DNA from 3 places in the Aromatoleum sp. genome. Region 2 is predicted to be linked to each of the others. Evidence: riboswitches for the same ligand, from Rfam matches in the RefSeq annotation. Region 2 holds a riboswitch; each other region holds the start of a gene.
The links. A riboswitch is a leader RNA that binds a small molecule or an ion and turns the genes downstream of it on or off. The one in region 2 is predicted to bind cobalamin.

Region 1: another riboswitch for cobalamin. It lies ahead of V6M37_RS18425 (TonB-dependent receptor); the one in region 2 lies ahead of V6M37_RS04110 (energy transducer TonB).
Region 3: another riboswitch for cobalamin. It lies ahead of bluB (5,6-dimethylbenzimidazole synthase); the one in region 2 lies ahead of V6M37_RS04110 (energy transducer TonB).

The regions. Positions count from the first base shown of each region.
Region 1 is NZ_JAKFEF010000085.1:48,364-58,794, forward strand. It holds gene V6M37_RS18380 (glycosyltransferase family 4 protein) at 1-1,039, opposite strand, end outside; gene waaC (lipopolysaccharide heptosyltransferase I) at 1,039-2,205, opposite strand; gene waaF (lipopolysaccharide heptosyltransferase II) at 2,206-3,261, opposite strand; gene rfaD (ADP-glyceromanno-heptose 6-epimerase) at 3,261-4,220, opposite strand; gene rfaE1 (D-glycero-beta-D-manno-heptose-7-phosphate kinase) at 4,246-5,223, opposite strand; gene cobC (alpha-ribazole phosphatase family protein) at 5,451-6,002, opposite strand; gene V6M37_RS18410 (adenosylcobinamide-GDP ribazoletransferase) at 5,987-6,757, opposite strand; gene cobT (nicotinate-nucleotide--dimethylbenzimidazole phosphoribosyltransferase) at 6,804-7,850, opposite strand; gene cobU (bifunctional adenosylcobinamide kinase/adenosylcobinamide-phosphate guanylyltransferase) at 7,943-8,488, opposite strand; cobalamin riboswitch at 8,564-8,812, shown strand; gene V6M37_RS18425 (TonB-dependent receptor) at 8,938-10,431, shown strand, end outside.
Region 2 is NZ_JAKFEF010000017.1:34,428-44,858, forward strand. It holds gene V6M37_RS04090 (DUF1302 domain-containing protein) at 1-185, opposite strand, end outside; gene V6M37_RS04095 (DUF1329 domain-containing protein) at 211-1,590, opposite strand; gene V6M37_RS04100 (helix-turn-helix domain-containing protein) at 2,301-3,344, shown strand; gene V6M37_RS04105 (methyl-accepting chemotaxis protein) at 3,374-5,392, opposite strand; cobalamin riboswitch at 5,737-5,873, shown strand; gene V6M37_RS04110 (energy transducer TonB) at 6,123-6,866, shown strand; gene V6M37_RS04115 (heavy-metal-associated domain-containing protein) at 6,882-7,091, opposite strand; gene V6M37_RS04120 (heavy metal translocating P-type ATPase) at 7,119-9,530, opposite strand; gene V6M37_RS04125 (MerR family transcriptional regulator) at 9,656-10,135, shown strand; gene V6M37_RS04130 (sulfite exporter TauE/SafE family protein) at 10,288-10,431, opposite strand, start outside.
Region 3 is NZ_JAKFEF010000007.1:59-10,489, reverse strand. It holds gene V6M37_RS01320 (NADP-dependent malic enzyme) at 95-2,371, opposite strand; gene V6M37_RS01315 (phosphoenolpyruvate carboxykinase (GTP)) at 2,650-4,494, shown strand; gene V6M37_RS01310 (pyridoxal phosphate-dependent aminotransferase) at 4,634-5,800, shown strand; gene V6M37_RS01305 (transglycosylase SLT domain-containing protein) at 5,872-6,591, opposite strand; gene V6M37_RS01300 (acyl carrier protein phosphodiesterase) at 7,162-7,746, opposite strand; gene V6M37_RS01295 (DNA-3-methyladenine glycosylase I) at 7,837-8,460, opposite strand; gene bluB (5,6-dimethylbenzimidazole synthase) at 8,580-9,332, opposite strand; cobalamin riboswitch at 9,380-9,564, opposite strand; partial or broken gene cobA (uroporphyrinogen-III C-methyltransferase) at 9,735-10,431, opposite strand, start outside.

The DNA.
Region 1 (10,431 bases), on a different contig from region 2:
TCGCGCTCCACCTCGCGCGCGCGACGTCATCGGCGAGCATCTGCGCGAGCATCCGGTCGAGCGCGGCCTGTTCGAACGGCGCCGGCACGATGCGCCCGGCGTCGGCGTCCTCGATGTAATGCGCGTAGCCGCAGGCGGCGCTCGCGAGCACCGGCAGCCCGGCGACGACCGCTTCGAGCAGCACGGTGCCGGTGTTCTCGTTGTACGCGGGATGGATCAGCAGGTCGGCCCCGAGCAGGAAGCGCGGGATGTCGTCGCGGCCCTGCAGGATGCTGACGCGGTGGCCGAGCCCGAGCGCGTGCAGTTGCACGAGAAAGGGCTTCGGGTCGTCCTGGCCGATCGCGATCAGCCGCGTGCGCTGCTTCAGCGGCTCCGGCAGCGACGCGATCGCCTTCAGGCTGCGGTCGAGCCCTTTCGTCTTGAAGCCGGAGCCGATCTGCACGAGCAGCAGATCGCGTTCGCCGAGCCCGAATTCGCGCCGGAACGCGGCACGGATTCCCGCCGCGTCCGGCGGCGCGCGCCGGTCGGGCGCGATGCCCGGCGGCAGCAGATGGAAGCGGCGCGCCGGGGTGCCGTAATGCCGCATGAAGAGCGGCTGCTGGGCCGCCGAGATCATCAGGATCTCGGTATGCACTTCCGGCGCGAACACTGCGCGCTCGTAGGCGGCGAAGTGGCGATAGCGGCGCGACAGGCGGTACAGCGGGTTGCGCAGCGTGCGCGCCTTGTCCTCGAAGCAGGGGTCGGCGGCGTAGTAGACGTCGAGCCCCGGCATCTTGTTGAAGCCGACGACGCGGTCGGCCGGCCGGCGCGCGAGATCCTGCTGCACCCAGGTGGCGAATTTCTCGTTCCGCGCCGGATTCGTGAGCGCCCGCACCGGCACCCGGATCACGTCGAAGCCCGGCGGAACTTCCCCTTCCCAGTGCAGCGTGTAGACGCGGATCGCGTGGGCGCGCGCCTGGCAGGCGAGCGCGATGCGCAGGAAGTCGCGCTGCAGGCCGCCGAACGGGAAGAACTTGTACAGACAGAACGCGAGCTGCATCAGCCGGCGGCCTTGCGGTCGAAGACGCAGCGGATCAGCGGCGGCTGCGCGCCGGCGGTGTCGGCAAGCGAGCCGTCGGCGCCGCCGACCGGGAGTTCGACCGCGTCGGGCAGGCTGTTGCCCGCGAGGATCGACTGCAGCGAAGTCCAGACGCGTTCCGGGTCGAGCCGCGTGAAACACAGCGGGTGTTCGGCGACCAGGTCGAAGCGCGCCCGCTCCTCGGTCGTCGGCACGTGCATGCACTGCCGCTGCAGGCACGGCGCGCACGCGAGGTTCGACGCGAGATGGAACTGGTTCGGGCCCCACGCGCCGGTGTAGCCGGGGTTCGTCGCGCCGAACAGCGACAGCGTCGGCACGCCGAACGCCGCCGCGAGATGGCCGAGCCCGGTGTCGACCGCGACGCACGCGCGCGCGCCGGCGACCTCGCGCGCGATCCCTTCGAGCCGCAGCCGCGGCAGCACCGTCACGCCGGGAAGATCGCTCGCAAGCCGCTGAGCGCGCTGGAATTCGACGTCGTTGCCCCACGGCAGGCGCACGGCCCAGCCGCGGCTGGTGGCGCGCTCGACCAACCGGCGCCAGTAGATCTCGGGCCAGTGTTTCGTCACCCACGTCGTGCCGTGCAGGAACAGCAGGTAGGGTTCGCGCTCCTCGGTGCCGGCGAGCCGCCGGCGGTCCAGGCCGTAATCCCCCGGCCCGTCGGGGACGGTGTAGCCGAGCGCTTTCGCGAAGAGCTCGCGCACGCGGTCGACGGCGTGGCGCCCGACCGGCACTGCGTGCGGATGGGAGTAGAAACGGCTCGCGAGCGGCTCGCGCGCCGAATTGTGGTCGAGACCGTGCACTGGCTTGCCGCTGTAGCGCGTCAGCACCGCGCTCTTCAACAGTCCCTGCGCGTCGATCGTCGCGTCGTAGCGGCCTTTCTCGATCTGCCGCTTGAAGCCGCTCCATTCACCGCTGATCAGCGCGCGCAGCGGCGCCTTGCGCCAGCGCCGGACCGCGACCGGGATCACGCGATCGACGGCGGGATGCCACGCCGGGATCTCGGCGAAGGCGTCCTCGACGACCCAGTCGAAACGGATTCCGGGGATCGCTTGCACCGCGTCGGTGAGGGCCGGCAGCGTATGGATGACATCGCCGAGCGAGGACGTCTTGACGACGAGCACGCGCATTCAGACGGCTCCGGCGGAGCGGACGAAACGCAGCGGTGCGGCGAGGCCGAGCGATTCGAGCGCGCGCAGCACGCTCTGCGGAGTGATCTCCTTCAGGCAGTTCGTGTGGCCGAGCGGGCAGACCCGTTCGAAGCACGGCGAGCATTCGAGGCGAAGGTAGCGTACGACGACGCGGTCGGCGAGCGGCGGCGTGTGGTCCGGCGTCGAGGAGCCGTAGATCGCGACGAGCGGCCGGTCGAGCGCGGCGGCAACGTGCATCAGTCCCGAGTCGTTTGTCACTGCGGCCTCGCTCATCGCGAGCAGGTCGACCGCGTCGGCGAGCCGCGTGCGCCCGCACAGGTTGACGACGCCGTTGCCGCCCGTACGCACGATCTCGTCGCCCGCGGGGGCGTCCTTGTCGGAGCCGAGAATCCAGACCTGGTGGCCGCGGGCGACGAGTTCGCGCGCGAGCGTCGCGAAATGCGGCAGCGGCCATTGTTTCGCCGGGCCGTACTCCGCGCCCGGCATGAAGCAGATCGCGGGACGGTCGGCGCTCAGCCGATGGGTCTCGCGCAGGCGCGACTGGTTCGCCGGGTCCGGCGTCAGGCTCGGTCGCGGCAGCGGGTGCGGAAGCATCGCGCGCGGCGGCAGTCCGAGCGCGATGAAGCGTTGCACCGTCATCGGGAGCGCCTGCTTGTCGAGCGTTCGCATGTCGTTGAGCAGGCGGTAGCGCATCTCGCCGCGGAAGCCGGTGCGTTGCGGAATGCCGGCGAAGAACGGCACGAGTGCGGATTTCAGCGACCCCGGCAGCACGATCGCCTGGTCGTAGCGCGTCTTCGCGAGTTCGCGCCCGAGCCGCCAGCGCGTACGCAGGTCGAACTGCCCGTGTCCGAGCGGCATCGCGATGCCCCGGCGCACTTGCGGCATGCGCTCGAGGATCGGCAGCGACCATCCGGGTGCGAGCACGTCGATCTCGCACCGACCGGCGGCCTTCAGCGTCATGAAGAGGCTCTGCGCCATCACCATGTCGCCGACCCACGACGGCCCGACGACGAGAATCCTGCGGCTCGGGGCCATCAGTCGCGCAGCGCCAGCCATTCCATGTAGCGCGGCACGCCGACCTCGACCGGCATGAACTCACGGTCGTAGCCCGCCTGCCGCAGCGCGCTCATGTCCGCCTGCGTGAAGCTCTGGTAGCGGCCCTTGAGGTGCTCGGGAAAGGCGATGTAGTCGATGCCGCCGCCGCCGGCTTCGCCCTTGTGCCACGCCAGCGCGGCACGCGCGACCTCGTTGAAGGTCTGCGCGCGGCCGGTGCCGACGTTGAAGATGCCGCGCACGCCCGGGTTGTCGAGCAGCCACAGATTGACCGCGACGACGTCGTCGACGTGGATGAAGTCGCGCTGCTGCTCGCCCGGGCCGTAGCCGTCCGCCCCCTCGAAGAGACGCAGCCGTCCGCTCTCGTTGAGCTGGTTGTGGAAGTGGTACGCGACGCTCGCCATGCTGCCCTTGTGCTGCTCGCGCGGCCCATACACGTTGAAGTAGCGCAGGCCCGCGACCTGGCTGTCGATCCGCGGCGCGAGCGTGCGCAGGTGGCAGTCGAACAGGAACTTCGAGTACGCGTACATGTTGAGCGGGCGCTCGAACTCGCGCGACTCGCGGAACGTCGGGCCCATGCCGTAAACCGACGCCGACGACGCGTACAGGAAGGGCACCCGGCGGGCGAGTGCCCACGCGAGCAGCGACTTCGTGTACTCGTAGTTCACGGACATCACGAAGCGGCCGTCCCACTCCGTCGTCGAGGAGCACGCTCCCTCGTGGAAGATCGCTTCGACCGGACCGAACTCCTCGTTCGCCTCGATGCGGCGCAGGAAATCGTCCTTGTCCATGTAGTCGCGGATGTCGGCGTCCGCGAGGTTCAGGCACTTGCGTCCGTCGGTGAGGTCGTCGACGACGAGGATGTCGCGGTGGCCGCGGTCGTTCAGGCCCTGTACGATGTTGCTGCCGATGAAGCCGGCGCCGCCGGTGACGATGATCATCATTTCCCTCCTGAATACGTCCGCGTTACGCGCGCGGTTCGGCCGGGCGGACTGCGCTCGCCGCATGCAGGGCGAGATCGAGTTCGGCCAGGTTGACGGTCGCGGTCCCGAGCTTGCCGACGACGACGCCGGCGGCGAGGTTCGCGAAGGCGGTCGCGTCCGGCAGGGACAGGCCGCAGGCGAGCCCCGCGCCCAGCACGGCAACGACGGTGTCGCCCGCGCCGGTGACATCGAACACGTCGCGCGCCTGCGTCGGTAGGTTCAGCGGCTCCGCGCCCTTTTGCAGCAGCGTCATACCGCGCTCGCTGCGCGTGACGAGCAGGGCTTCGAGGTCGAGCATCTCGCGCAGCGCCTCACCGCGGGACACGAGCGCGCTTTCATCCACGCAGTGCCCGACGACCGCCTCGAACTCGCTGAGGTTCGGCGTGATCACCGTCGCGCCGGCGTAGCGGCCGAAATCCGTGCCCTTCGGGTCGACCACGACTGCGACGCGATGTTCGCGCGCGACGCGGATCAGCGTGCCGACTTCGGCGAGCGTCCCCTTGCCGTAATCGGAGAGCACGATCGCGCCGCTCCCGCTGACCGCGTTGCGGAACGCTTCCTCGACGCCGGCGCTTTCGAGCATCGCGAAGTTGTCTTCGAAATCGAGCCGGATCAGTTGCTGGTGGCGACTGATCACGCGCAGCTTTGTGATCGTCGGATGCTGCGGCGCCTCGAGCAGCCGGCAGACGACGCCGCCGCCTTCGAGCCGTTCGTGCAGCAGCCGCGCGGCTTCATCGCGACCGACGAGCCCGACGAGCTCGGCGTTCGCGCCGAGCGATGCGACGTTGAGGGCGACGTTGCCGGCCCCGCCGGCGCGGAACTCGTCGGCCTCGACCTTGACCACCGGGACAGGCGCTTCGGGCGAGATGCGGGTCGTCGAACCGTGCCAGTAGCGGTCGAGCATGACGTCGCCGACGACGAGGACGCGGCCGTTCGAGAAGTCGGGCAGGGTGGGCGGCATGAGGCGGAAGGCGTGACCAGCGTGCTGAAAAGTCGAAGATTATCCCATGAACCGCTGTTTTCGAGCGGCCGGCGTCGCGGCGCGGTCCGTCGTGGTCGGGCCGGGTGCGCGATGGGCGTCACCCGGGGCAAACCGAACCCGCTGCTCTCACGCGACGGCGTGCGCGTCCCGCAGCCGTTCTTCGGGTGCGCGGATTGGCCGAAGCCGCCGTGACGCAGGTGCGCAACTCAGCGATTGAACCACTTCAGCGCGACGCCCCAGTCTTCGACATCGAGCCGGGTCGCGTGGCCGCACGCGAAGTCGAGCCCGAGCCAGCGCTCGGCGGGCAGACCGAGCAGGTGACCGGCGATCGCGCGCAGCGGGCCGCCGTGGGCGACGACGACGACCGGCTCGCCGGAGCGGCCATCGACGACTTCGCCGAGCCAGTCGAGCACCCGCGCCGCCATCTGCCGCGCGGATTCGCCGCCCGGCGCCCGGAAGTCGAGCGGCGCGCTCGCCCAGGCGTCGATCGCCGCGCCGATCTCGGCGTACGGCCGCAGTTCCCATTCGCCGAAGTGTATCTCGCGGAGCCGCTCATCGAGGACCGGTGCGCCGAGTTCGGCCGCGAGCAGCCGCGCCCGGGCGAGCGGGCTCGCGTGCAGCGCGTAGCCCGCCGGGAGCAGCGGCCGCAACCGCGCGGCGACCGTCGCGACGCATTCGGCGACGCCGACGTCGGCCTGCCCGTAGCAGACGCCGGCGGCGACGTCCGGTCGCGGATGGCGGATCAGGTGAAGTTCCATGCGACGAGGATGCCGAGGTAACAGGCGAGTTCGCTGCCCTGCTGCGCGGCGCCGAGGCAGTCGCCGGTGTAGCCGCCGAGGCGGCGCAGGAACACGCGCGCGGCCCAGGCGGTGACCGCGAACGTCGCGACGAGCCCAGCCGCCGCTTCGAGCGGCGCGAGCAATGCGAGCGGGGCGAGGCCGAAGAGCGTCGCGGTCGCGAGTTCGGCGGCCGACAGCCGCCGCGCTAGCGGTTTCGACTTCGAGCTTTCGTCCTCGCGGACGTATTCCATCAGGTGGATCAGGCTCGTCGACGCGAGCCGCGACAGCGGGTGCGCGACGAGCAGCGCGGCCGCGACCTTCAGGTCGCCCGCGCCGGCGAGTTCGACGAGCGCCGCGGCCTTCGCGAGCAGTATCAGCACGAGGCCGACCGTCCCGTAACTGCCGATGCGCGAGTCCTTCATGATCGTCAGCACCTGGACCTTGTCCCACCCGCCGCCCAGGCCGTCGCACGCATCCGCCCAGCCGTCCTCGTGGAACGCGCCGGTCGCGCGGATCGTCGCCGCCATCGACAGCAGCACCGCGAGCGTCGGCGGCAGGACCTGCGCGAGCGCGAGGTAGCTCGCCGCCCCGAGGCCGCCGACGAGCCAGCCGACGAGCGGAAAGTAGCGTGCCGCGTGATTGAGCCGCTCCGGCGACCACGGCACCCACGTCGGGACCGGCAGCCGCGTGAAGAAACCGAGCGCGGTGAAGAAGAGTTCGAGCTGGTAGCGCAGCGCGTTCATCGGCTTGCGCGAGCGCGGCGGCATTCGCGTCGCACGCTCACCGGCCCGGCTCCAGCTGACCGTCGACGCGGGCCGAATCGAAGCTCGCCATGTCGTTGAGGAAATTCACCGCGGCCTGCACGAGCGGGAATGCGAGCGCGGCGCCGGTGCCTTCGCCGAGGCGCAGGTCGAGATCCATCAGCGCGTCGACGCCGAGGTGCTCGAGCTGGACCGCGTGGCCCTGCTCCTTCGAGCGATGCGCGAACACGCAATAGGGCAGGATCTGCGGCGCGATCGCGTGCGCGACGAGCAGCGCCGACGTGACGATGAAGCCGTCGATCAGCAGGACCATGCGTTTTTCCGCGGCACCGAGCATCGCGCCGACCATCATTGCGATCTCGAAGCCACCGTATTCGGCGAGCGCGGCGAGCGGCTCCGAAATCCGGCCGCCGCGCGCGAGCGCTTCGCCGAGGAGCTTCTGCTTGCGGCTCACGCCGGCGTCGTCGAGCCCGGTGCCGCGGCCCGTTGCGGTGCGCAGGTCCGCGCCCGCTAGGCAGCAGGTGAGCAGCGTCGCAGACGCCGTGTTGCCGATCCCCATTTCGCCGAAGCCGACGAGATTGCAGCCGTTCGCCGCGAGCGCATGCGCGAGGTCGCGACCGCGAGCGACGGCCGCGCGGCACTGGTCCGCGCTCATCGCCGGCGCTTCGAGATAATTCGCCGTGCCGTTCGCGACCTTCGCGTCGACGAGGCCCGGACGGCGGCCGAAATCGTGGTTGACGCCCGCGTCGACGATGGTCAGATCGAGCCCCATCTGCCGGCAGAACACGTTGATCGCCGCGCCGCCGGCGAGAAAGTTCTCAACCATCTGCCACGTCACTTCCTGCGGGAACGCGGAGACCCCCGCGCGCGCCGCGCCGTGATCGCCGGCGAAGACCGCGACGTGCGGCTGGCGGATCTGCGGATTCAGCGTCTGCTGCGCGAGGCCGATCTGCAGCGCGAGCGCTTCGAGGCGCCCGAGCGCGCCGTGCGGCTTGGTCTTGCGGTCGATGCGGTGCTGCAGCGCGGCCGCGAGTTCGGTCGCGGGAGGGCGGATGTCGAAGTCCATCGGGGAGTGTGACGTTGTCCTGAAGGGCGGTGATGGTAGCACGGCGGCGCGGCGCGTCTTGCCGTTCGCGGCGGTGCCGGGAAGCCCGCGGCTCAGCCCTTCAGCGCCAGCGGAAGCCCCGCGGCGACGAAGGTGACTTTCTCGCAAAGGCCGGCCAGCGCCTGATTCATCCGTCCGGCTTCGTCGCGGAACAGCCGGCCGAGTGGCGTCTCCGGGACGAGGCCGAGGCCGACTTCGTTCGCGACCAGCAGGATCGGCCCCGGCAGCTGCAGCACGCAGTCGAGCAGGGCGGTGCGCTCGGCGAGGAAGCGCGGCAGGTGGTGCGCGTCGAGCGGCGCGGGCAGCAACTCGGCGCCGACCATCAGGTTCATCAGCCACAGCGTCACGCAATCGACGATCACGCAGCGCCCTTCGTGCGCTTCGTCGCGCAGCGCCTGCGCGAGCGCGACGGGCGTCTCGACGACGCGCCATGCCGCGGGGCGGTCTTCGCGGTGGCGGCGGATGCGTTCGGCCATTTCGGGGTCGAGGGCTTCGGCGGTGGCGATGACGGTCACCGGCAGGCCGCTGTCTTGCGCGAGCGTCTCGGCGAGGCGGCTCTTGCCCGAGCGGGCGCCGCCGAGGATCAGGTGGGCGGACATGTCGTGGGGATCCGCGCGGATTTCGCGCTGCAGGAAGTCGTGGAAAACGCTATTATCCACGCCCGCATCCGGGTTTCGGATGCGACGTGTTTCAGGTGCCCGAAGGCGAGTCTCGCCGGAAGGTTAAACGGGAAACAGGTGCGCGAGCGCTCTCGAAGCGTGACGCAATGCCTGCGCTGCCCCCGCAACGGTAAGTGGACGCAAGGCGCATCCAACCGCCACTGGACGACGAGTCCGGGAAGGCGATGCGACCGGTCCGGCAGTTCCATCCGGAACGCCGGCCAGCCCACGAGTCCGGATACCGGCCCGAACGCGAATTGGCTGAAGTGCCGCGGGGTGGCGGCGAAGCGCGCTTTTTCCGTGCTCGCATCGTGCTCCCCGATGGGCGCTGACTCGTGAAACATCGCCACGGTAAGCGGGGACGCTGCCGCGGCACAGGGAGAATCCCGATGAACATCCGCCTGTCCGCGACGGCCGTCGCGGTTGCTGCTGCTTTTCCGCTTGCATTCGCGACCGCCGTGCAGGCCGCCGACGCGAGCGGTGAAACGGTGATCGTGTCCGCGACGCGCATCGACACGCCCGACGTTGCCGCAACCTACGCGTCCGAAGTCCATCGCCGCAGCGACATCGAACGCTCCGGCGCGACCACGCTCGTCGACTACCTGGCGCAGCAGACGTCGATCCAGGTGGGGCCGTATTTCGGCAACCGCTACACCCCGAGCATCAACATGCGCGGCTATGGCGCCTCCGACGGCTTCCAGAACGTCGTAATTTCCCTGGACGGACGGCGCCTCAATAACATCGACATCGTGCCGCAACTGCTCGGCGCCATCCCGCTGGCCGATATCGACCGCATCGAGATCGCGAAAGGCAGCGGCTCGGTGATCTACGGTGACGGCGCGACCGCGGGGACAATCCAGATCTACACGAAGCCGCGCCCCGGCGCGAGCATCGAGGTGAACGCGGGCAATTACGACGCGATCGGGGCGACCGGGAGCGCCGGTCTCGTGCGCGACCGCTTCGCATTGTCGGCGACCGTCGACCACAGCGAGCATGGCGGGTTCAGCGACAAGGATTCGACCGGGCATCGCGACGAATCCGACGCAGAAAGCTGGCGCGTCGGTGCCTCCGGGAAGCCCGCGGATGGGCTGAAGCTGAGTTTCGACGCCGGCAGTTCGCGCATCGACACCCGCTTTCCCGATTCGCTGACACTCGCCCAGTTCAAGGACGACCCGGCGACGTTTGCTGCGAAACCGGACTTCTTCGGCAATCCGACGCCCTATACGCATCAAAAGTACGAGACCGACTACTGGGGTGTAGGTGCCGAGTACGACCTGACGTCGTCGGTGCGGTTGGCGGCCCGCCACAGCGACGAAGACAAGATGTCGGAATTCGTGCAGTTCGACTTCAAGTCCGACTACCGCTACCTGTCGGATGAAATTTCGCTGCAGTACCTCGGCGATGTGTTCTCGCTCACGGCCGGAGTGCAGTCCTTCGACGGCGTGCGCAAGGGAAGCGACAACGACACGACGAAGCGCAATCTCGGCGGATTTGTCCAAGGGCAGTACGAGTTGGGGGATCTGACCCTCTCCGCCGGCGCCCGTCGCGAGCGTGTCGAGTACGAGTTCGAGCCTGACGCCGGTAATCGCCTCAAGGACGACGAAGACCTGACGTCGTGGGACATCGGCGCGAACTACCGCGTCGACAGCGCGCTGTCGGTGTTCGGCAACTACAACCGCGCCTTCCAGGCGCCGGACATCGACCGCTTCTTCCAGGCGGACTTCTCGGTGTTTCCGAGCATCGTGCGGTTCAACGCGTTCATCGAGCCCGCGAAGGTGCGCACCCTCACGCTCGGTATGAACCACGTCACGTCGGTCAATCGTCTGAAGGTCGCGGCGTTCCACGCCAAACTCGAGGACGAGATCTACTTCTTCGACTCCGGC
Region 2 (10,431 bases):
CTCGGCGACTGCAGACGCTTCGCGACGCCGAACGAGATCGTGCTGTCGAAGTTGCCCGACAGCCCGTCCTCGGAGCCGAAGCGGAACGCGTGGGCGGCCGGCGACCAGCAGGCCGCCGCGACCGAGAGTGCGAGGATCGAAGGCGCGAGCGTGCCCCGACGATTCTGGATCGTCTTTGTTTTCATTGGGTTTCTCCCTGAGATCGGTCGGTCAGCGCTCGCCGCGGCGGCGCATTTCGTCCTGCGTGAAGTTCGCGGCCGTGATCCGGCCATCCTTCGCCGCGGTCAGGTCGAGCACTTCGCCTTCGGCGGTCCAGTTGTCGACGACGTAGCGGCGCGCGACGAGGTCGTACATCTGCGTCTCGTACGTGATGCACGCGCCGACGTCCGGAGCGGCCCACAGGCTGCCTTCCTGAGCGCGCCACAGGTTGCCCTTCGCGTCGTACATGTCGACCTGCAACAGCGCCCACGAGTCCTCGTCGAAGTGGAACACGCGCTTCGCAAACGAATGGCGCTTGTCCGCCTTCACCGTCGCCTCGACGACCCACACGCGGTGCGGCTCGTAGCGCATCAGGTCGCGGTTAACGTACTCGGCCCCGAGCATGTCCTTGAACTTGCGGGTCTTGTCGATCAGCTTGTAGGAGTTGTACGGCACGTACATCTCCTTCTTGCCGACGAGCTTGTAGTCGTAGCGGTCGAGCGCGCCGGTGAACATGTTGATCTGGTCGACGAAGTACAGGTTGTCGAAACCGGCGACGGGGTTGTCATACGCGAAGGTCGGCGAGCGGCGCACGCGGCGCTGGCCGGGGAAGTAGATCCACGCGTCCTGCGGCTTGTCGATGTACGTGTGCATCAGGTACCCCTCGCCGGCGCGCGACGGCGGCGACATCACGTCGTACAGCAGCTTCGACTCGACGCTGCCGACGTCCGCGGGCCCGGTCACCTTCGGGTCGTTGAACGGGTACATCTCGTACGCCCACTGCTTGTTCTCGACGTAGCTGCCGTCCTTCTCGGGCATCAGCGCGGAGATCTGCGCGCGGCGGCCGAGGCCGGTATAGCGCAGCTTGTAGTTCCACATCGCCTCGGCGCCGGATTTCGGCACCGGGAACGGCACGCCGGCGCCGAACACCTGCTCGAGTTGCCAGCCGTCGCCGCCGAGCTTCGCAGCGGTCGCGTTCTTCTTCGTCTGCGTCGCGACGAAGTCCGGCACGGGACAGGTGCGGCGGCTCGGATACACGTCCATCCGGTAGCCCTTGTAAGTCTTGATCAGCGCGATCTGCCCCGCCGACAGCTTGTCGGTGTACTTGTCGAGGTTCGAGGCGTCGATCGAGTACAGCGGCTTGTCGTCCTTGAACGGATCGAGATGGCCTGGTTTCCATCCGCCCGGCACCTGGGTCATTCCGCCGCTCCATGTCGGAATCGCACCGTCCTTGCTCGCTGCGGCCTCCGCGCCGATCGGGGTCAGGGCCTTGCCCAGACTGGCGGCCTCTGCCTCGGTTGCGACGGCCCGCGCCGCCGGACTGGCGGCAACCGCCGCCACGGCGAAACAGATGAGGCCGATGCGGGGCAGTTTGCTAGTTGTTCTGGTCACTTTCGTCTCCTCGCTCTGGTTGTGTTCCCTGCAGCTTCTGTGTTGCACGCGCGTCTCCGCGGGTCTGCGCACACCGATGGCCGGCACGCTGGAGCGGCTCGATCGGCAATGCGCGAGCTGCCGCGGCCGGCCGTGGACGATCAGGACGACCGACGGTTCGAGGGGTGGGGGTACTGGAAGGAGACGGTGAAGGGCGCGCCGCGGCGTGCGGGGCTTTGTGCCGGGGCCGGCGGCACCGGGCTGCGGGATGCGGACTGCGTGGCAAAGCCGGAAAGCGTTGCTTCGTGCCGAGTCATTTGTCGACCTCCTCCTCCGCCGGAATGCGGACGCTGTGGTCCGCTTCCGTTGTCTCCTCGTCCGCTCGCTGTATCCGCGGCGGCTGCTTTTGTCCGATTGCAGCGTGGTGCCGGCTGCATCGGTGAGGCGGATTGTAGGAACGCGTTTCGCGGATGCGTTATCCGAAATCGGCAAATGCTCCGGGCGCCGACGTCTTCGCCGCGCTTCTCGGGGGTCGAATGGATTGCTGCATCCGGAATTGCTCCTAGTCAAACTACCATGACGACAGTAGCCCTTTCGGTCGCGTTATGAGAGCCGCCTTGAATCCCCGACCGGCCGGTCAATAAAGGCTTGTTCGCGGTAAGGATTTGGTATTACCCTGAAGAACATAAAGAAAGCATCAACACAAACTTTCCGGTCAGGAGACAGGCCGAATGGAAGCTCTTTCAGCGGCAACGGCTAACGCGGTTGCGGCATCCGGCGGCGACGATGCTTTTTCCGTCGTGCGGCTCGACACCCGCGACGCGGACGACCACGCGTCCTGCCTGCAGCATTGGCGGCAGCGCTACGACCAGCTCTCGGCGGGCGCTTTCGCGGGCAAGTTCGGCGAGTTCTGGTTCGACAACATCCAGATTTTTCGCGAGCGCACGAACCAGGTGGTTCACGAGATCGGTTACGCGTGGGAAGGCTCGCGCACCGTGGGCGTGCCCGTCGAAGTCGACGGCAACGGCTGGTACTGCGGCGAAGCCTGCACACTCGACTCGCTGATCACGCTGCGCGGCGGCGACGAGCTCGATTACCGCACGCCGAGGGTCCACGACGTCGTCGCGGTCACGACTGACGCCCGGATGTTCAACGACTACGCGGCGAGGGTCGAGCATCGGGACATCGAAGCCGAAATGGGCAAGCGGCGCGTGCTCGCCGCCACGCCCGAACAGGTCTCGACGCTGCGTTCCTTCCTGCTGACGGTGATGGCGAGCCTCGAGGCCACGCCCGCGCTGCTGCGTCACGCGCAGACGCGCAAGGGGCTCGAGCAGGCGATCTATGGCAGTCTGATCGCCGCGATCAACGAAGCCTCCGACTCTGGCAGCCGCTGCACGGGCGCCGGACGCGGACGGCAGCAGATCGTCGACCGCGCTCGCGAATACATGCGCGCGCACATCGACGAACCCATCACAGTCGCGGACCTGTGCACCGAATTGAAGGTCTCGCGCCGCACCTTGCAATACAGTTTCCAGGACATCCTCAACCTGAATCCGGTCAGCTTCCTGCGCGCGATGCGCCTGAACGGGGTGCGGCGGGCGCTGAAGAATGCGGCATACGGGCAGGAGTCGGTCGCCGACATCGCGGCGCGCTGGGGCTTCTGGCATTTGTCGCACTTCGCCGCCGATTACAAAATGATGTTCGGCGAACTCCCGTCCGACACGCTGCGCCACGCAGTGCAGCCTCATCCGGCGTCAGCGTTCCCGGTCGCGTAATCCGGCCGGGCCCCGATACGCGGTTCGCGTCACGTCACCTTGAAGCGGCCGACGTCCTGCAACAGGCCGCCGGCGAGGGTTTCGAGGCGGTCGGCGACACGATGGCTCTCGGCAGCGACCGACGTGTTCTCGTCGGTCATCTGCGCGATCGTCTCGACGTTGCGCGCGATCTCGGCCGACGCGGCGCTTTGCTCGCGCAGCGCGTCCGAGATTTCCGCGACGGTTTCCACCACGCGCCCGGCCTCGTCCTGGATTCGTGCCATCGCCTCCCCGGCGCGCTCCGCTCGCACGACCCCGGCATTGACTCGCTCGACCCCGAGCTGCATGCCCTCGACCGCGTCGCGCGAACCCTTCTGGATCGCCTCCACCGTCTGCGCGATCTGCAGCGTCGATTGCGTCGTCCGCTCGGCGAGCTTGCGCACTTCGTCGGCGACGACAGCGAATCCCCGCCCCTGCTCGCCGGCCCGCGCGGCTTCGATCGCCGCATTCAGCGCGAGCAGGTTCGTCTGGTCGGCGATCTCCTTGATCACCGCGACGATCGACGAAATCTGCCCCGAACTGCGGCCCAGCTCCTCGATCGTCTGCGCCGACTGCGCGACCGACGCGGCGATTTCTCGGATTTCCGCGACGACCGCAGCGACGATCTCGCCTCCTTCACGGGAGAGCGTGCCCGATCGGCGCGCAAGCTCATCGGCGCTGCCGGCATTGCCGGCGATATGGCTGATGCCCACGGTCATCTGCTCGACCGCGGCGGCCATGCTTGCCGCGGCTTCGCTCTGATTCTGCGATGCGGCATCGATCTGCTTCGACGACGACGCCATGCCGCGCGCCGCGTCGGCAACTTCGCCGGAGTTGCCCTGGATCTTGGCGATCAGCGCACACATCTCGCCCGCCATGCCGTTGAAGCTGTCCGCAACCTGGCGCAGTTCGTCCCGCGCCTTCAGCTCGATCCGCGTCGTGAGGTCTCCCCCGGCGAAACGTTCGCTGCCTCGCGACAGGCCGCGGATGCTCGCGATGATCGACGCGTAGGCGCCGATCGCCAGGTAGACGATCGCCGCGACGACGAAGGCAACGACCGCGATGTTGAAGCGCAGCACGTCCTCGGCGCGCTCGATGCGCTGATGCAGGAGCTCGTCGAGGGTCGGCAGCAGCACGTCGTACATCTGCGCGTAACCGACGTCGATCGCAGCGGTCGCCATGTCGAAGTACGTGCTCGACAGCGTGCTGTAGAGATCGCCTGCCCCGATTTCGTCGACGACTTGCTGGACGGCGCCCAGTTTCTCGTTCAAGGCGGCGAGCGTCGCTTCCAGCCTCGGCCGCAGCTCCGGACGCTGCGCGACGATCTTCGCCGTGTTCACTTCGACTTCACGTACCGCGGCGCGCACTTCCGCCGACGACACGCGCAAATCGAAGCGCGCGTTTTCGTCGGCCTCCGATCCCGCCAGAAGGGACGATCCCCGCGCCCGCAGGCGGCCGATGCGCTCGAGGAGATAGGGCATGCGCGCGATCGCCGTGGACATCAGGTAGAAGCTCTCCTGCTCCGGATCGAAGCTGAGCCCGTACGCGTCTGCGAATGCAATCTGGAAGGACAGCAGGCGCTCGATCATCTGCGTGTGCGCGGCGATACTTTCAGACGCCGTCCAGTCGAGGCCATCGCGCTTGATCCGGTCCCACTCGGTGCGGATCGAACTCCACGTTTCGCCGCTACGGTCGACGGTCGGCAACTTCGCCTCGAGCGCCGCCATCGCCGCGTCCACCTCGCGCTCCTTCGCCGCGCGCTGGTCGGTTATCACCTTCATGCCGCCGAGCAGTGACGCGGACATGCCGCGATGTTGCTGGGTAAGCTCGGCGACCTTCGACAACGGCCGCGACAGCGCCGACGCGACCAACTCGCGCCGCGTGCGGTCTATCGTGTCGTTGAGTTCGTTCGCCAGCGCCAGCATCAGGCTCGCGAACGCGATGAGGGTGCCGAGGCCGAGCAGACCGAACTTCATCGGATAACTCAGCCGATTCATCATCGCTGCGGCTGGCGCAAGGAATGTTTTCATCATCGGTTCCAGGTCAGGACAGTCGAGCGTCGCACGGCTTGTCGCCGCGACAAGTCGCGAACACGCCCGTGCGGGCGCACCGGAAGGTATAGAGAACGTAACCGTATGTAAGTGATCTAAATCAAGTCGCCGCCGAACATTGCGACGCCGTCATAGTGGGCGTCTCATTCCGCGGTGGACGACGCGCTGGCCAGAGGAAGCGGCAATCGCACTTTCGCGCAGCGTGCGGACGCGGGGCAGGCACCGGAGGCAGCCGTGGAGCCGTACTTTCGCACACGAGGACGGACGTTCTCGGCTTTGCCACTTCGCCCCGCAGCTCGGCCGAGATCGCCCCGCAAGGCTTATAATCGCGCTCTCTCGAAGGTGCCGCGGCAGATGCGCGCGGAGAATCGGGAAGCAGGTGAAACTCCTGCGCTGCCCCCGCAACGGTAGATGCGCGCTCGCGCAAAGCCCGGAGACCGGCCTTCGAACCACAAAGTGACTGCGTTGCGGGTGAGCCGCGCAGCACGCGCCTCGTGCCCGTGCCCGCCCGCGTTCGACGAACTTTCCGCGGATTTTGATCGGCTTGGCGGCTTCTCGATTCTTCTCGTTCGACAGCACACGCAGGGCGTCCTGGTTCCCCCGTCTGCATTGGGGATGGCTGGTCGCGGTCGCCGGCGCTCACGCCGCGGGTCTGTTCGCGCTGTCCACGCTCGGAAGCGGCACGCCGGCTCACCCGGCCGAGCCCGTCATGGTCGTCCGCCTGCTTGCGCCCGCGGGCCCTGCTCAGGTTCCGTCGCAGACCGACGCGGGCGTGAGCGAGCCCGATCGCGTGGCGCCCCCGGCGCACGACGACATTCCGTCGCCCCTGCCCCCCACACCCGCGCCGGATGCTTTCCCACCCGCTCGCGCTGCCTCTGCCCACGCCGCGCCGAAGTCCCCGAATCCGGCGCCCGCCAAGCTCGCGCCCCCCCCGACGCAGGCTCGCCGCCCCGATCCGCGGCGGGACAGACCGGCGCCGGTTGCCGTCGAAGAGAAGGCCAGTGACTCGCGCGATGACGGCCCGACGGCGGAGCCCGCTCCGGTCGCCCCAAGTCCTTCGGCAGCCGAGTCGGCCACGGTATCGGCCAGTCACAGTCCAAGGCACTCTGCCGCAGAGGCAGCCGCTTCTGCGCCCGTCGCCCGTGCATCGCAGGGCGCTTCGCTGCCGATTACGGAAGCGCGTTTCGACGCCGCCTACCTCAGCAACCCCGCGCCTACCTACCCGCGAATCTCGCGTCGCCGGGGAGAGGAAGGGCGCGTACTGCTGAGAGTCCGGGTGCTCGCCGATGGCGCCGCCGGGGTGGTGGAAATCGCCGAAGGGAGCGGACATCCACGTCTCGACGATGCGGCCCGCGAAACGGTGAAGAACTGGCGCTTCGTGCCCGCGAGCAAGGGCGAGGTGAAGATGGAGAGCTGGCTCAACGTGCCGATCGTCTTCCGCCTCGAAGACTGATTCGACCCCCGGCGCTCAGGCGGGCGAGTCGAACCCCGCGTCCTCGACCGCCTGCCGAAGTTGCGCGACCGATACGAGCGCCGGGTCGTAGTCGATCCGCGCCTGCCCCGTCTCAAGCGTCACCTCGGCGTCGCCGACCCCGGGTTGCGCCTTCAACGCTTCGGTGACGCTGCGCACGCAGCCGCCGCAGCTCATCCCCTCGACCTTGATCGTCGCTTCAGCCATCTCTCGAACCTCCTTCGAAGAAAACATTTATCGCCCCGGTTGCCACCGCTTCAGCAGCAAGGAATTGCCGAGCACCGACACCGAACTCATCGCCATCGCCGCAGCCGCGATCACCGGATTGAGTAAGCCGAACGCAGCGAGCGGGATGCCGAGCACGTTATAGATGAACGCGAAAAACAGGTTCTGCCGGATCTTCGCGAGCGTTGCCCGCGACAGGTCGATCGCGTCCGCGACGCCGTTGAGACTGTTTTTCACCAGCGTGATGTCGGCCGCCTCGACCGCGACGTCGGCACCGACGCCGATCGCGAACGACACATCGGCTGCAGCGAGCGCCGGCGCGTCATTGATGCCGTCGCCGGCCATGCCGACGCGCTCGCCGTTCGCCGCGAGCTTCTGGACGGCCGCCGCCTTGTCCCCCGGCAACACGCCCGCGCGCCAGTCGCGGATGCCGGTCTGTGTCGCGATCGCCGCCGCGGTCGCCTCGTGGTCTCCGGTCAGCATGACGACACGGAGCCCGCGCCCGTACAGTCGCGCGACCGCAGCAGCCGAATCGGGACGGACGCGGTCGGCGATGCCGATCAAGCCCGCGAACTGCCCGTCGACCGCGACGGCGACGAGCGTCTTCCCGGCAGCGGCGAGTTCAGGCGCGGCACCCGGGGGCACCGCTACCCCGCGTTCGGCGAGAAAAGCCGGCGTACCGAGCAGGATATCCCGGTTTTCGACCGCACCGCTCAGCCCCTTACCGGGAATAGCCGAAACCGCGTCCGCGGCCGCGATCGGCGCGCCGAGGCGCCGCGCCTCGGCGACGATCGCTGTCGCGATTGGGTGCCCGCTCGTCTGCTCGAGCGCGGCGGCAATCCCGAGGAGCGCGTCGCCACTCCAGCCGCAGGCGGAAACCACGTCGCTCACCGCCGGACTTCCTTCGGTCAGCGTACCCGTCTTGTCGATCGCGAGGACGCGGATCTTCTCGGCGAGTTCGAGCGCTTGCGCATTCTTGATCAGCATTCCGGCCAGCGCGCCCTGCCCCGTGCCGACCATGATCGCGGTCGGGGTCGCGAGGCCGAGCGCGCAGGGGCACGCGATCACGAGCACCGCGACAGCGCTCGTCAGCGCCTGCCCGAAATCCCCCGCGAACCACCACCACAGTACGAACGTCACGAATGCGATCCCGACGACGACCGGCACGAACACGGCGGATATCCGGTCGGCAAGCCTCTGGACCGGGGCCTTCGACCCCTGCGCCTGCTCGACCATCCGGATGATGCCCGCCAACAGCGTGTGTGCGCCGACACCCGTCGCGCGACACCGCAACACGCCTTCGCCGTTCAGCGTCGCGGCGAACACCGGCTCGCCATCGTGCTTATCGACCGGCATGCTCTCGCCAGTCAGCATCGCTTCGTTGAGCGCCGACCTTCCGGAAACGATCTCGCCGTCGACCGGCACCGAATCGCCCGGTCGGACGACGAATACGTCGCCCGGCTGCAGCGTTTCGACGGGCACCGCCACGATGTCTCCGTAGCGTTCCACGAAAGCCTGCCGCGGCTGCAGACGCAACAGCGCGTCGAGTGCCGCCGTCGTCCGCGCCTTGGCACGTGCCTCCATCAGCTTGCCGAGCAGGATCAGCGTGACGATCATGGCGGACGCCTCGAAATAGACGTGCAGATCGTGCCGACCGAGCAAGGTGACTACCGCGCTGTAGCCCCAGGCCATGCTCGTGCCGAGCACGATCAGCACGTCCATGTTCGCTCCGCCGCCCCGCAGCGCCGACCACGCGCCGCGATAAAACCGCGCGCCGATCCAGAACTGCACCGGCGACGCGAGGATCAGTTGCAGCCAGCGCGGAATGATTTCGTGCGGTGCGTCGGCAGTCCATCCCGCGCCGAACATCGCTGGCATCTGGGCCGCGAGCGGCAGCGTCAGCAGCGCGGCGATCCAGAAGCGGTGGAGTTCCGCCTTCCAACTCGCGGCCTGCCGCTGGCGCTGCTGTTCCCGGGCCGCGATACCCGTTTCCGCGGCGCCGAACCCGGCCCGTTGCACTGCCTGCTTGATCGCGTCGGGCACGGAAAGACCGGGCCGGTAACGCAAGCTCGCCCGCTCCGTCGCGAAATTCACCGTCGCCTCGACGCCCGGCAAGCGGTTCAGTAATTTCTCGAGACGCGTGGCGCACGCCGCACACGTCATCCCCGAGACCGCGAGTTCCAGCGACACGGTCGGGACCTCGAATCCCGCCCGCTCGATCGCCGCGACCGCTGCCCCCGGGCCGCCGCTCCCCTCGGAAAAACTGACACGCGCCTTCTCGGCAGCGAGGTTCACCGTCGCACTGACGCCCGGAAGGCGGTTCAACACCTTCTCGATGCGAGTCGCGCACGCAGCGCAGGTCATGCCTGAAATAGGCAATTCGACCGGAACCGGCACGGCCTTCGTCGCAACACTCGTCATCTGCGGCCTCCCGGAGACTGTTACTGGGACAAACGTCGCGGTGAGGCATTCCGCCGGACGCGACTTGCGAACCTTCCAAGATCAGGGCAGTCTAGACTCTGTACTCAAGTACGGAGTCAACCCCAATGAACGGCATCACGATTGGCACTCTCGCTCGGTCCGCCGGTGTCGGAGTCGAAACCGTCCGCTACTACCAGCGGCGCGGCCTTCTGCCCGAATCGGCCGGCAGGAAAGGCGCATTCCGCGTTTACGGTGACGCCGAGCTCGCCCGCCTGCGATCCATCCGTCGTGCGCAAACCCTCGGATTCAGCCTCGACGAAATCGCCGATCTCCTGGCCCTCGATCACGAACGCGACCGCGAAAACGCGCGGGCCCTCGCGAGATCGAAAATCGCCAGCGTCGAGGAACGGATCCGGCAACTGGAAGACGTGCGCAGCGCGCTGCAAGAGCTCGTCGACTGCTGCGGACACACCGAGGCACCCGCGCCCTGCCCCATCCTGCGCGCGCTCGGCGGCGAACCCCGCGAGAGCGAATCGGATTCAAACCCGGCATCAACGAGACCGACGCTCCGAAAGCAACCCGCCTCCACCGCACGGGCCGGATAGCGAGGACGGGCGGTTCCATCCGCGAAGTCAAGAGCGCCGGTTCGAACCTGAGCTCCTTCGGCTCGGGCGGAACGCGCTGACGCGCGCCTGTTCACCGCTCTCCAGCCCCGTCTCGGTCCAAGCTCTTGGCAAGCGCTATTGGCTTGCCCGGCTCAGACGACGCATACCACGCCGCTCCACAGGTGACCGCCGAGCGTCGGCGCCTGGACGAGTCCGAACACGCCGAAACCGAGCACGAGCAAACCTGCGACGAAGCGCACGCGGTAGTTTCGCGTGATATCTCGAAAGCGCTTGAA
Region 3 (10,431 bases), on a different contig from region 2:
CAGATCCCGGTCGCTTGCAGGTATGCCCGGGATCATGCCACGGCCGTGCGCGGCCCCGGAAGGCCGGCACGCCCGTGTCGTACGACGCGCCGCGTCAGGCCGGGTTCTGCAATGCCTCGACCGCGGTCAGCGCGGTCATGTTGACGATCCGGCGCACCGTCGCCGACGGCGTCAGGATATGCACCGGCTTCGCCGCGCCGAGCAGGATCGGCCCGATCGTCATGCCTTCGCCGGCCGCGGTCTTGAGCAGGTTGAACGCGATGTTCGCGGCGTCGAGCGTCGGGAAGATCAGCAGGTTCGCCTGTTCGCGCATGCGCGCGTTCGGGAAGATCCGCAGGCGCAACTCCGCGTCGAGCGCCGCGTCGCCGTGCATCTCGCCCTCGACCTCGATCTCGGGATGGCGCTCGTGCAGCAGCTGCAGCGCGGCGCGCATCTTCTCGGAGGTCGGCGAGTCGGCCGAGCCGAACGATGAATGCGACAGCAGCGCGACTTTCGGCGTCAGGCCGAAGCGCGACATCTCCTCGCTCGCGAGCAGCGTCATCTCGACGATCTGCTCGGGCGTCGGGTCGTAGTTCACGTAGGTGTCGGCGAGGAACAGCGTGCGCCCGGGCAGGCTCACGACGTTGATCGCATAGCAGTTCTCGACGCCCGGTTTGCGGCCGATGATCTTCTCGATGAACTCGAGGTGCAGCCGGTGCATTCCGTAGGTGCCGCAGATCAGCCCGTCGCCGTAGCCGTGCTTGAGCATCAGCGAGCCGATCAGCGTCGTGCGCCGGCGCACTTCCTTCTTCGCGTAGTCGACCGAGACGCCGTGCCGCTCCATCAGCCGGTGGTAATCCATCCACAGCTCCTTGAAGCGCGGATCGGAGTCGGGATTGACGAGCACGAAGTCGCGCTCGGCGCGGATGCGCAGGCCGAAGCGCTCGATGTTCGTCGCAATGACGTCGGGTCGGCCGATCAGGATCGGGCTCGCGAGACCTTCGTCGACGACCGTCTGCACCGCGCGCAGCACGCGCTCGGACTCGCCTTCGGCGAAGATGATGCGCTGGCCCGTGCCGCGCGCGGCGGCGAACACCGGCTTCATGATCAGGCCCGAGTGCCAGACGAAGTTGTTGAGCTGGCCGCGGTACGCGTCCCAGTCCGTGATGGGGCGCGTCGCGACCCCCGACGCCATGCCGGCGACCGCGACCGCGGGCGCGATCTTGACGATCAGGCGCGGGTCGAACGGGCGCGGGATGATGTAGTCGGGGCCGAAGCCGGAGACCTTCTCGCCGTAGGCGGCGGCGACGATGTCGCTCTGCTCGGCGCGCGCGAGCTCGGCGATCGCGTGGACCGCGGCGAGCTGCATCTCGTCGGTGATCGTCGTCGCGCCCACGTCGAGCGCGCCGCGGAAGATGAACGGGAAGCACAGCACGTTGTTCACCTGGTTCGGATAGTCCGAACGCCCGGTCGCGATGATCGCGTCGTCGCGCACCGCGTGGACCTCTTCGGGCAGGATCTCGGGGATCGGGTTCGCGAGCGCGAGGATCAGCGGCTTGGCCGCCATCTTCGCGACCATCTCGCGCTTGACGACGCCGCCCGCCGACAGGCCGAGCAGCACGTCCGCGCCCTCGATGACCTCACTGAGCGTGCGCGCCGAAGTCGGCTTCGCGTAGCGCGCCTTGATCGGGTCCATCAGCACCGTGCGGCCCTCGTAGACGACGCCCTCGATGTCGGTGACCCAGATGTTCTCGACCGGAATCCCCAGCTTCTCGAGGAGCCGCAGGCACGCGAGCGCCGCCGCCCCGGCGCCGGAGGTCACGAGCTTGATCTTCTTCAGGTCCTTGCCGAGCAGATGCAGGCCGTTCAGCACCGCCGCGCCGACGACGATCGCGGTGCCGTGCTGGTCGTCGTGGAATACCGGGATCTTCATGCGCTCGCGCAGCTTCGACTCGATGTAGAAGCACTCGGGCGCCTTGATGTCCTCGAGGTTGATGCCGCCGAAGGTCGGCTCGAGCGCGGCGATCATGTCGATCAGCTTGTCCGGGTCGTGCTCGGCGATCTCGAGGTCGAACACGTCGATGCCGGCGAACTTCTTGAACAGCACCCCCTTGCCTTCCATCACCGGCTTCGCGGCGAGCGGGCCGATGTTGCCCAAGCCCAGCACCGCGGTGCCGTTCGTGACGACGCCGATCAGGTTGCTGCGCGCGGTCAGGGTCGCGGCCTCGGCCGGATCCTCGACGATCGCGTCGCACGCGGCGGCGACCCCGGGCGAGTAGGCGAGCGACAGGTCGCGCTGGTTGGACAGCACCTTCGTCGGCATCACCGAGATCTTGCCGGGCTGCGGATGGCGGTGGTAGTCGAGGGCGGCGGAGCGTATCAGTTCATCCATGGCGGTCTCTTCGTTCGAGTTGTGGGGCGCGGCGAGTACGACTTCGGGCGCGATGCGCGAAAGCGGGCCCGGCACGAGTACCGAAAGAAAAGCTTTCAACGCCATTCCGGGCCAATGCGCTGCCGTGGCATAATATTAGGCTTTCGCCGACTGCGGTTAACCCTAGTAGTTTCCGCAGCCGCGACAGCAAGGCGGATGCCTTGCACCCGCCGGCCAACAGGCCAGAGGCACGACCGACGGGACCGGTTTCGCACGTGCAATCTGGAGAATATCCCACCATGAATCAACGCTTCGCCGAGGCCGCCCTGGCCGCTGCTCCCACCTACGTCCGTCATGAAGGCCTCAAGAAGTGGGTCGCCGGCATCGCCGCACTCACGCAGCCCGAGCGGGTCGTGTGGTGCGACGGCTCGCAGGACGAGTACGACCGGCTGTGCGCCGAAATGGTCCAGGCCGGCATGCTGGTCAAGCTGAACCCGGAAAAGCGCAAGAATTCCTACCTCGCATGCTCCGACCCGTCGGACGTCGCGCGCGTCGAAGACCGCACGTACATCTGCTCGAAGGACAAGGCCGACGCCGGTCCGACGAACAACTGGGAAGACCCGGCGAAGATGCGCGACACGCTGAACGGCCTGTTCGCCGGCAGCATGCGCGGCCGCACGATGTACGTGATCCCGTTCTCGATGGGTCCGCTCGGCTCGCCGATCGCGCACATCGGCGTCGAGATCTCCGACAGCCCGTATGTCGTCGTCAACATGCGGACGATGACCCGCATGGGCAGCGCGGTGTATGACGTGCTCGGCGCCGACGGTGAGTTCGTGCCGTGCGTGCATTCGGTCGGCGCGCCGCTCGAGCCGGGCCAGGAGGACTCGCGCTGGCCGTGCAACCCCGACACGAAGTACATCGTGCATTTCCCCGAGACGCGCGAAATCTGGTCGTACGGCTCGGGCTACGGCGGCAACGCGCTGCTCGGCAAGAAGTGCTTCGCGCTGCGCATCGCCTCGACGATGGCGCGCGACGAAGGCTGGCTCGCCGAACACATGCTGATCCTCGGCGTCGAGTCGCCCGAAGGCGAGAAGACCTACGTCGCCGCGGCGTTCCCGTCGGCCTGCGGCAAGACGAACTTCGCGATGCTGATCCCGCCGAAGAGCTTCAACGGCTGGAAGATCACGACGATCGGCGACGACATCGCGTGGATCAAGCCGGGCAAGGACGGCAAGTTCTACGCGATCAACCCCGAAGCCGGCTTCTTCGGCGTCGCGCCGGGCACGTCCGAAAAGACGAACTACAACGCGATGGCGACGCTGAAGGAAAACATCATCTTCACGAACGTCGCGCTGACCGACGACGGCGACGTGTGGTGGGAAGGCATGAGCAAGGAAGCCCCGGCCCATCTGATCGACTGGCAGGGCAAGGAGTGGACGCCGGAAATCGCGAAGGAAACCGGCCGCAAGGCGGCGCACCCGAACTCGCGCTTCACCGCGCCGGCGTCGCAGTGCCCGTCGGTCGATCCGCAGTGGGAAGATCCGGCCGGGGTGCCGATCTCGGCGTTCATCTTCGGCGGCCGGCGCGCGACGACCGTGCCGCTCGTCTATGAAGCGTTCAACTGGAACTTCGGCGTCTACATGGCCGCGACGCTCGGTTCGGAGACGACCGCGGCCGCGTTCGGCGCGCAGGGCGTCGTGCGCCGCGACCCGTTCGCGATGCTGCCGTTCTGCGGCTACCACATGGGCGACTACTTCAACCACTGGCTGAAGATGGGCCACGTGGTCGAGGACACGCCGCGGATCTTCTGCGTGAACTGGTTCCGGATGAACGAGCGCGGCGAATTCATGTGGCCGGGCTTCGGCGAGAACATGCGCGTGCTGAAGTGGATCGTCGACCGCGTGCGCGGCCGCGTCGGCGGCAAGGAAACCGGCCTCGGCTGGATGCCGAAGTTCGAGGACATCGACTGGAGCGGCGCCGACGTCACGCGCGAGCAGTTCGACGCGCTGACGAGCGTCGACGCGCAAGCGTGGAAGAAGGAACTCGCGCTGCACAAGGAATGGTTCGACAAGCTGCAGGATCGCCTGCCGCGCGAGCTCGTGCTGAAGCGGGAACTGTTCGAACTGACGCTCGCCGTCTGAGGTCCGACCCGCTGCCGGGCGCTCGTCCGGCAGCCCGATCGAAAGCCGAAAGCGCCGACCCGTCGGCGCTTTTTCATTTTTGGCCTCACCCGCCCTTCGCGCGCCGTTCATCCGGACGTTGCCAGTGGAAGGAAACCCGATGACCTCGCACTTCGCCCGACGCCTCGCCGACATCCAGCCCTTTCACGTGATGGAGCTGCTGCGCCGCGCGCGCGAACTCGAGGCGCAAGGGCACGACATCATCCACATGGAGGTCGGCGAGCCGGACTTTCCGACCCCGCCGCCGATGATCGAGGCCGCAACCCGCTTTCTCGCGAGCGGCGACGTGCGTTACACCGCGGCGCTCGGCCTGCCGCGCCTGCGCGACGCGATCGCCCGCTTCTACCACGACCGTCTCAAAGCCGATGTGCCGCCCGAACGCATCGTCGTCACGCCGGGCGCGTCGGGCGCGCTGATTCTCGCGCTCGCGGCGACGACCGACCCGGGCGACGAATGGCTGCTACCCGATCCCGGCTATCCGTCGAACCGCCACATCGTACGCAGCTTCGAAGGCGTCGCCCGCGCGCTGCCGGTCGACCGAGCGACGCGCTTCCAGCCCACCCCCGTGCAGCTCGCCGCGGCCTGGTCGCCGCGCACGCGCGGCATCGTCGTCGCGAGCCCGTCGAACCCGACCGGCACCCTGCTCGACCCGTCCGAACTCGTCGCGCTGCGCGACACGGTGCGCGCGCGCGCGGGCACGCTGATCGTCGACGAAATCTATCAGGGGCTCACCTACGGCGTCGACTCGGCCACCGTGCTGCAGTCGGCCGACGACGTCTTCGTCGTGAACAGCTTCTCGAAGTATTTCGGCATGACCGGCTGGCGGCTCGGATGGCTCGTCGTGCCGGCCGGCTACGAGCGCGAAATCGAGAAGCTCGCGCAGCACTTCTTCATCTCGGCATCGACACCCGCCCAGCACGCGGCGCTCGCCGCGTTCGCGCCGGCGACGATCGAGCTTCTCGAAGCCCGCCGCAAGGAATTCGCGGTGCGCCGCGACACGCTGCTGCCGGCCCTGCGCGAACTCGGCTTCGTCGTCGCGGCCGAGCCGCAGGGCGCGTTCTACATCTACGCCGACGTGTCGCGCCTCGCCGACGACAGCGCCGCCCTCGCCCATCGCCTGATCGAGGAGGCCGGCGTCGCCGCGACCCCCGGCTTGGACTTCGGCGATCACGAGTCGCGCCGGCACCTCAGGATCGCCTATACGACGCGCGCCGAGCGGCTGCTCGAAGCCGCCGAACGGATCGAAGGGCTCCGCCTGTCGCGCTGAGCGCGCGGGCGCCGCGCAGCCCGTACACAAAAACCGGCCGCCTCGCGGCGGCCCGGCTGCGAAAACGCCGATCAGGCGTCGGTCGCGCTCGGCAGGTCGCGGCCCGCCGCAGTGAGCAGCCGGCGTTTCATCGCCAACACCTTGTTCGCGTAGCGCGCCTGCGGATCGCTGCGCGCGCCGCCGTAGTACTGCAGCGCCGCCTGCAGGCTGCCGAAGCGGCGCAGGCCTTCGGCGAGCACCTGCGTGCCGACGCGCACGTTGATCTGCGGGTCGAACAGCGGATTTCTCCCGCGCACGTCCCCGATCTTGTCCATGTGGTAGCGCGGAATCACCTGCATCAGCCCTTGCGCGCCCATGCTGCTGACGGCGACCGGATTGAAGCTCGACTCGATCGCCATCATCGCGACGATCAGCAGCGGATCGATCCCGGAACTGCGGCCATGATGCTCGGCGGCGGCGAGCACCGGGTCGAGCATCTTCGTCGGCACGTTGTAGCGCCCCGCGACGTAGTCGCGCACGCGCCGCATTTCGGACGAGAGTACTTCCTCGACGATCGCGGTGCGCCGGACGGGCTCCTGCACGACCGGGACCGCCACCGCGGCGACGGCTTCGCTCGTCGCGCCGCTTTCGGTCACCCCGAGGTCCGCAAACGCGACTGGTTCATGTTCTAGATAGCCGGTACCCAGCCATCCCGCTACGAGCATGCCCGCCACCACCATCGACGCCTGGGCAAAATGAGTGACGACGTCGGACGTGGTTCGCTTCCGCCGATCACGAGTTGCGTTGACCATGGTTCCTCCGTGCTGTGATCGGACACATCGATCTCCCGCAGCGCCAAAAAACGGCGTGACGGTGCCCTTGGTCGTGCTTGGGCTGGGAACCGGCGCGGCAGGAATGCCGACACCGGATATCGACGTACTCGGTCTTCAGTGGTCGTTGAGGCAAGCCGACGCAACTTGACGACGTGCCCCCGCGGTGCGCGCGGCCATGCTGTTCTGCGCCGTCCTCCCTGTGGAAAGACTCGGCGCCGCACCTTATCAATTCAATCGAATCAAGACGTTGCTGCTAGCTATTGCGACGCAGCAACGCCTGCAATGTATTTAGAGGAACCTGCCCTGTCAACGCGCGCAGGGCAAGCTCGGGTCCTGCCGGGGGGGAATTCGCGCCGCAACGCGTTGGCCGGCGCGGATTTGGCCTTTTGTGAGGAAATGTAGATTCCAACGCCAAAGGAGGGTTTTCGGGCTTGACGCGGCGTGATTTCCGCGAGCGAACTAACCCATCCAGGGTATCGCGGCACACCGCAGCAATACTTTCCCGGTCCATGCGGCCCCCGTCCGGGGCGGCCGGAAGCGCGGGGGTCCTTACCGCTCCCGCAGCCAGTTTTCCGCAAATCGCTGCGCAGGTCCGATGAACGCAAAAAAATCCGTCTCGAAGCCCGCGTAATCGCCGACCAGCTCGGCGCCGCTGCCCCGCAGGAGGTTTTCCCGGCGCAACCGCAAGCCGATGCGGTCGAGCGCGAGCGCGGTGCTCTCGGCCGAGCGGTACGAAGCGAGCCAGTCGGCGTCGCGCATCCGCGGCAGGATTTCGAGCAGCCGGGGCGGCAGCAGCGCGGCGTTCACGTCCATCAGCCGATACATCCGCGACGTGAAGGCATCGAGCGGCTCGGCACGGAAGCGGCTCCAGTGCAGCGCGAGAAAATGGTCGTAGACCATGTCGACGATCACCCCGGCGACGCGGCGGCGCGGCGGGGATACGCGCGCGCGGCTGCGCGCGAAAGCCGCTTCGGTTTCGGCGAACACGTCGATCAGGCGGTGCAGTTTCACCCCTGCCGCGACCTCGGCCGGCAGCCCTGCGGGCAACGGCCCCTTCACGAAATCGCCGATCAGCCCGCCGAGCTGGTCGGCAGGCGAATCGCCGGCGAGAAAGGCATGCGCGAGAAAGTTCATCGGAGAGGGGCGGGTCGAAAGCTTGCAGGACAGACGGCAGCGGGCCGCGGGAGTTTCAGAGCGTCGTCCCGCGCCGTCGCCGCCGCATCCTCATCGCCCGCGCTCCTGTGCAATCCGCGCGACTTCGGCATGGCGGAAACAGCCGACCGGGTGATCATTGACCATGCCGACCGCCTGCATGAACGCATAGCAGATCGTGCTGCCGACGAATTTGAACCCCCGCGAACGCAGTGCCTTGCTCATCGCGTCGGATGTCGGCGTCGAAACCGGCACGTCTGCGAGCGATGCGAACGCGTTCGCGAGCTGGCGCCCGCCCGTGAAGCCCCACAACCACGCGACCGGGTCGATGCCGGCCTCGCGCAGCGCAAGCCACGCGCGGGCGTTGCCGATCGCGGCGTCGACCTTCGCGCGGTTGCGGATGATGCCCGCGTCCGTGAGAAGTTCGGCCTTCTTCGCGTCGTCGTAGCGCGCAATGCGTGCCGGATCGAAGCCGTCGAAGACTTCGCGGTAGCGCGCGCGCTTCTTTAGCACCGTGATCCACGACAGCCCCGCCTGTGCGCCTTCGAGCAGCAGATATTCGAAGAGCGTCCGCTCCTCATCGACCGGCACGCCCCACTCGGTGTCGTGATAGGTGCGATAGAGCGGGTCGGAGCCGGCCCACGCGCAGCGCCGCGACGGACCGCCGCCGGTATCCAGGAGGGTGTCTTCGAGCAAAGCGCGTCCAGATCGGGACGGGACAGGCGGGAGTTTATCCCCAACACGGCCGGGCATTCTCCCGCGTCCGCCGGCGGGACCCGGGCGAGGCACTGCCGCCCCCACGTCCCGCCGCACGATCAGCGGCTCGCCGCGCTGGCCTCGGCCTGTGCTTCCCGCACGGACTGCATCAGCGCCGCGCCCGGCTCGTCTGCCGGTCCTTGCCAGCGGTCGAAATGCAACAGCTCTTCGAGCGGCCGCCGCGCAATCCAGCCGGCGGATTCGAGCTCCGGCTTGCGGTAGAAATGGCTCACGTAGCCGATGCACAGATACGCGATCGGCACGATGTTGCGCGGGATGCCGAGCGCTTCCCGCAGCGCGTCCTGATGGAAGATGCTGACCCAGCCGACGCCCAGGCCTTCAGCGCGCGCGGCGAGCCACAGGTTCTGCACCGCGCAGACGCTGCTGTAGACGTCCATCGTCTTGATATGCGTGCGCCCGACGACGACCGGCCCGTTGCGGTCGCGATCGCAGGTGATGCAGAGGTTGACCGGGGCTTCGAGGATGCCTTCGAGCTTCAGGCTGCGATAGGTGTCGCGCTTGTCGCCTTCGAACATCAGCGCCGCTTCCGCGTGCGCGGTGCGGAAAGCGTCATGCACCCGCCCCTTGACCTCGGGCGAGCGCACGACGATGAAGTCCCACGGCTGCATGAAGCCGACCGACGGCGCGTGGTGCGCGGCGCTGAGCACGCGCGCGAGCATGTCGTCGGGAATCGGCTGCGGCATGAATTGTCCGCGGACGTCGCGGCGCGTATAGATCGCGCGGTAGACGGCCGCCTTCTCGTCGTCGCTGAACGAGGGCCGGTGCTGCGTGTCCTGCGTGGAGCTGCTCATGGATAGTCCCCTTGTGATAGAGCAGTCGGGCGCCGCGGTCCAGGCGGCTGCCAATTGGTCTCGAGGCCGGTCTTCCGACTGAGGCTCGACTCGTCCGGGCGCCTTCCCGGCTTTCGCCAGTGGCTGACGCCTGCCCGGACGATCCTCATCACGGCGCTGGGCACGCGGCGGAATCGCACCGCCTTCCCGATTCTCCCGCGCGGGCGCGGGCACCTCGAAACGGTTGAAATGCTGGTCAACTTCCTTGTTCTTCCTGGTTCTTCCTGGTTCGCGTTCCGCGTGCGCCATCCGCTTCGACTTCCCTCGCGACTTGGTCTTCTCCTTCCGGGAAATCCCCGTCGCCGCATGCCCGTCATCACGCGCCGAACAAGCCGCGGCCGCGACCCGCTCCACGTCGAGCCGTCATGCCTTTGGCTCCGCCCGCGGATGCACCGCGGTGCAGCCGACATGCGGCGCGTGCTGCGGCTGCTCGACCGCCTCCGGCGCAAACCACGCGAGCCGCGGGTAGAGGCCGACGACGTCGCCGACGATCGTCAGCGCCGGCGGCCGGATGTCGGCGTCGCGCACGATGTCGGCGAGCGTCGCGAGTGTGCCGGTCGCGACGCGCTGCGCCTGCGTCGTGCCGCGCTCGACGACGCCGGCCGGCGTCGTCGCCGGCAGGCCGTGCGCGATCAGTTGCCGGCAGATCTCCGCGAGCCGCGAAATGCCCATGTAGACGACGAGCGTCTGCCCGGGCCGCGCGAGCATCGGCCAGTCGAGATCGAGCGCGCTGTCCTTCAGAAAGCCGGTCGTGAAGATCACCGATCGCGCGTGGTCGCGATGCGTCAGCGGAATGCCCGCGTACGCGGCGATCCCGGCCGCGGCGGTGACGCCGGGAACGACCTCGACGGTGACGCCCGCCGCGACGAGTACCTCCATCTCCTCGCCGCCGCGGCCGAAGATGAACGGGTCGCCGCCCTTGAGCCGCACGACGCGCTTGCCCGCCCGCGCGAGGCGCACGAGCAGGCGGTTGATCTCGTCCTGCGGCAGCGTGTGGTCCGACGCCTTCTTACCGACGTAATGCCGCTCGGCCGACGGCGGTGCGAGGTCGACGATCACC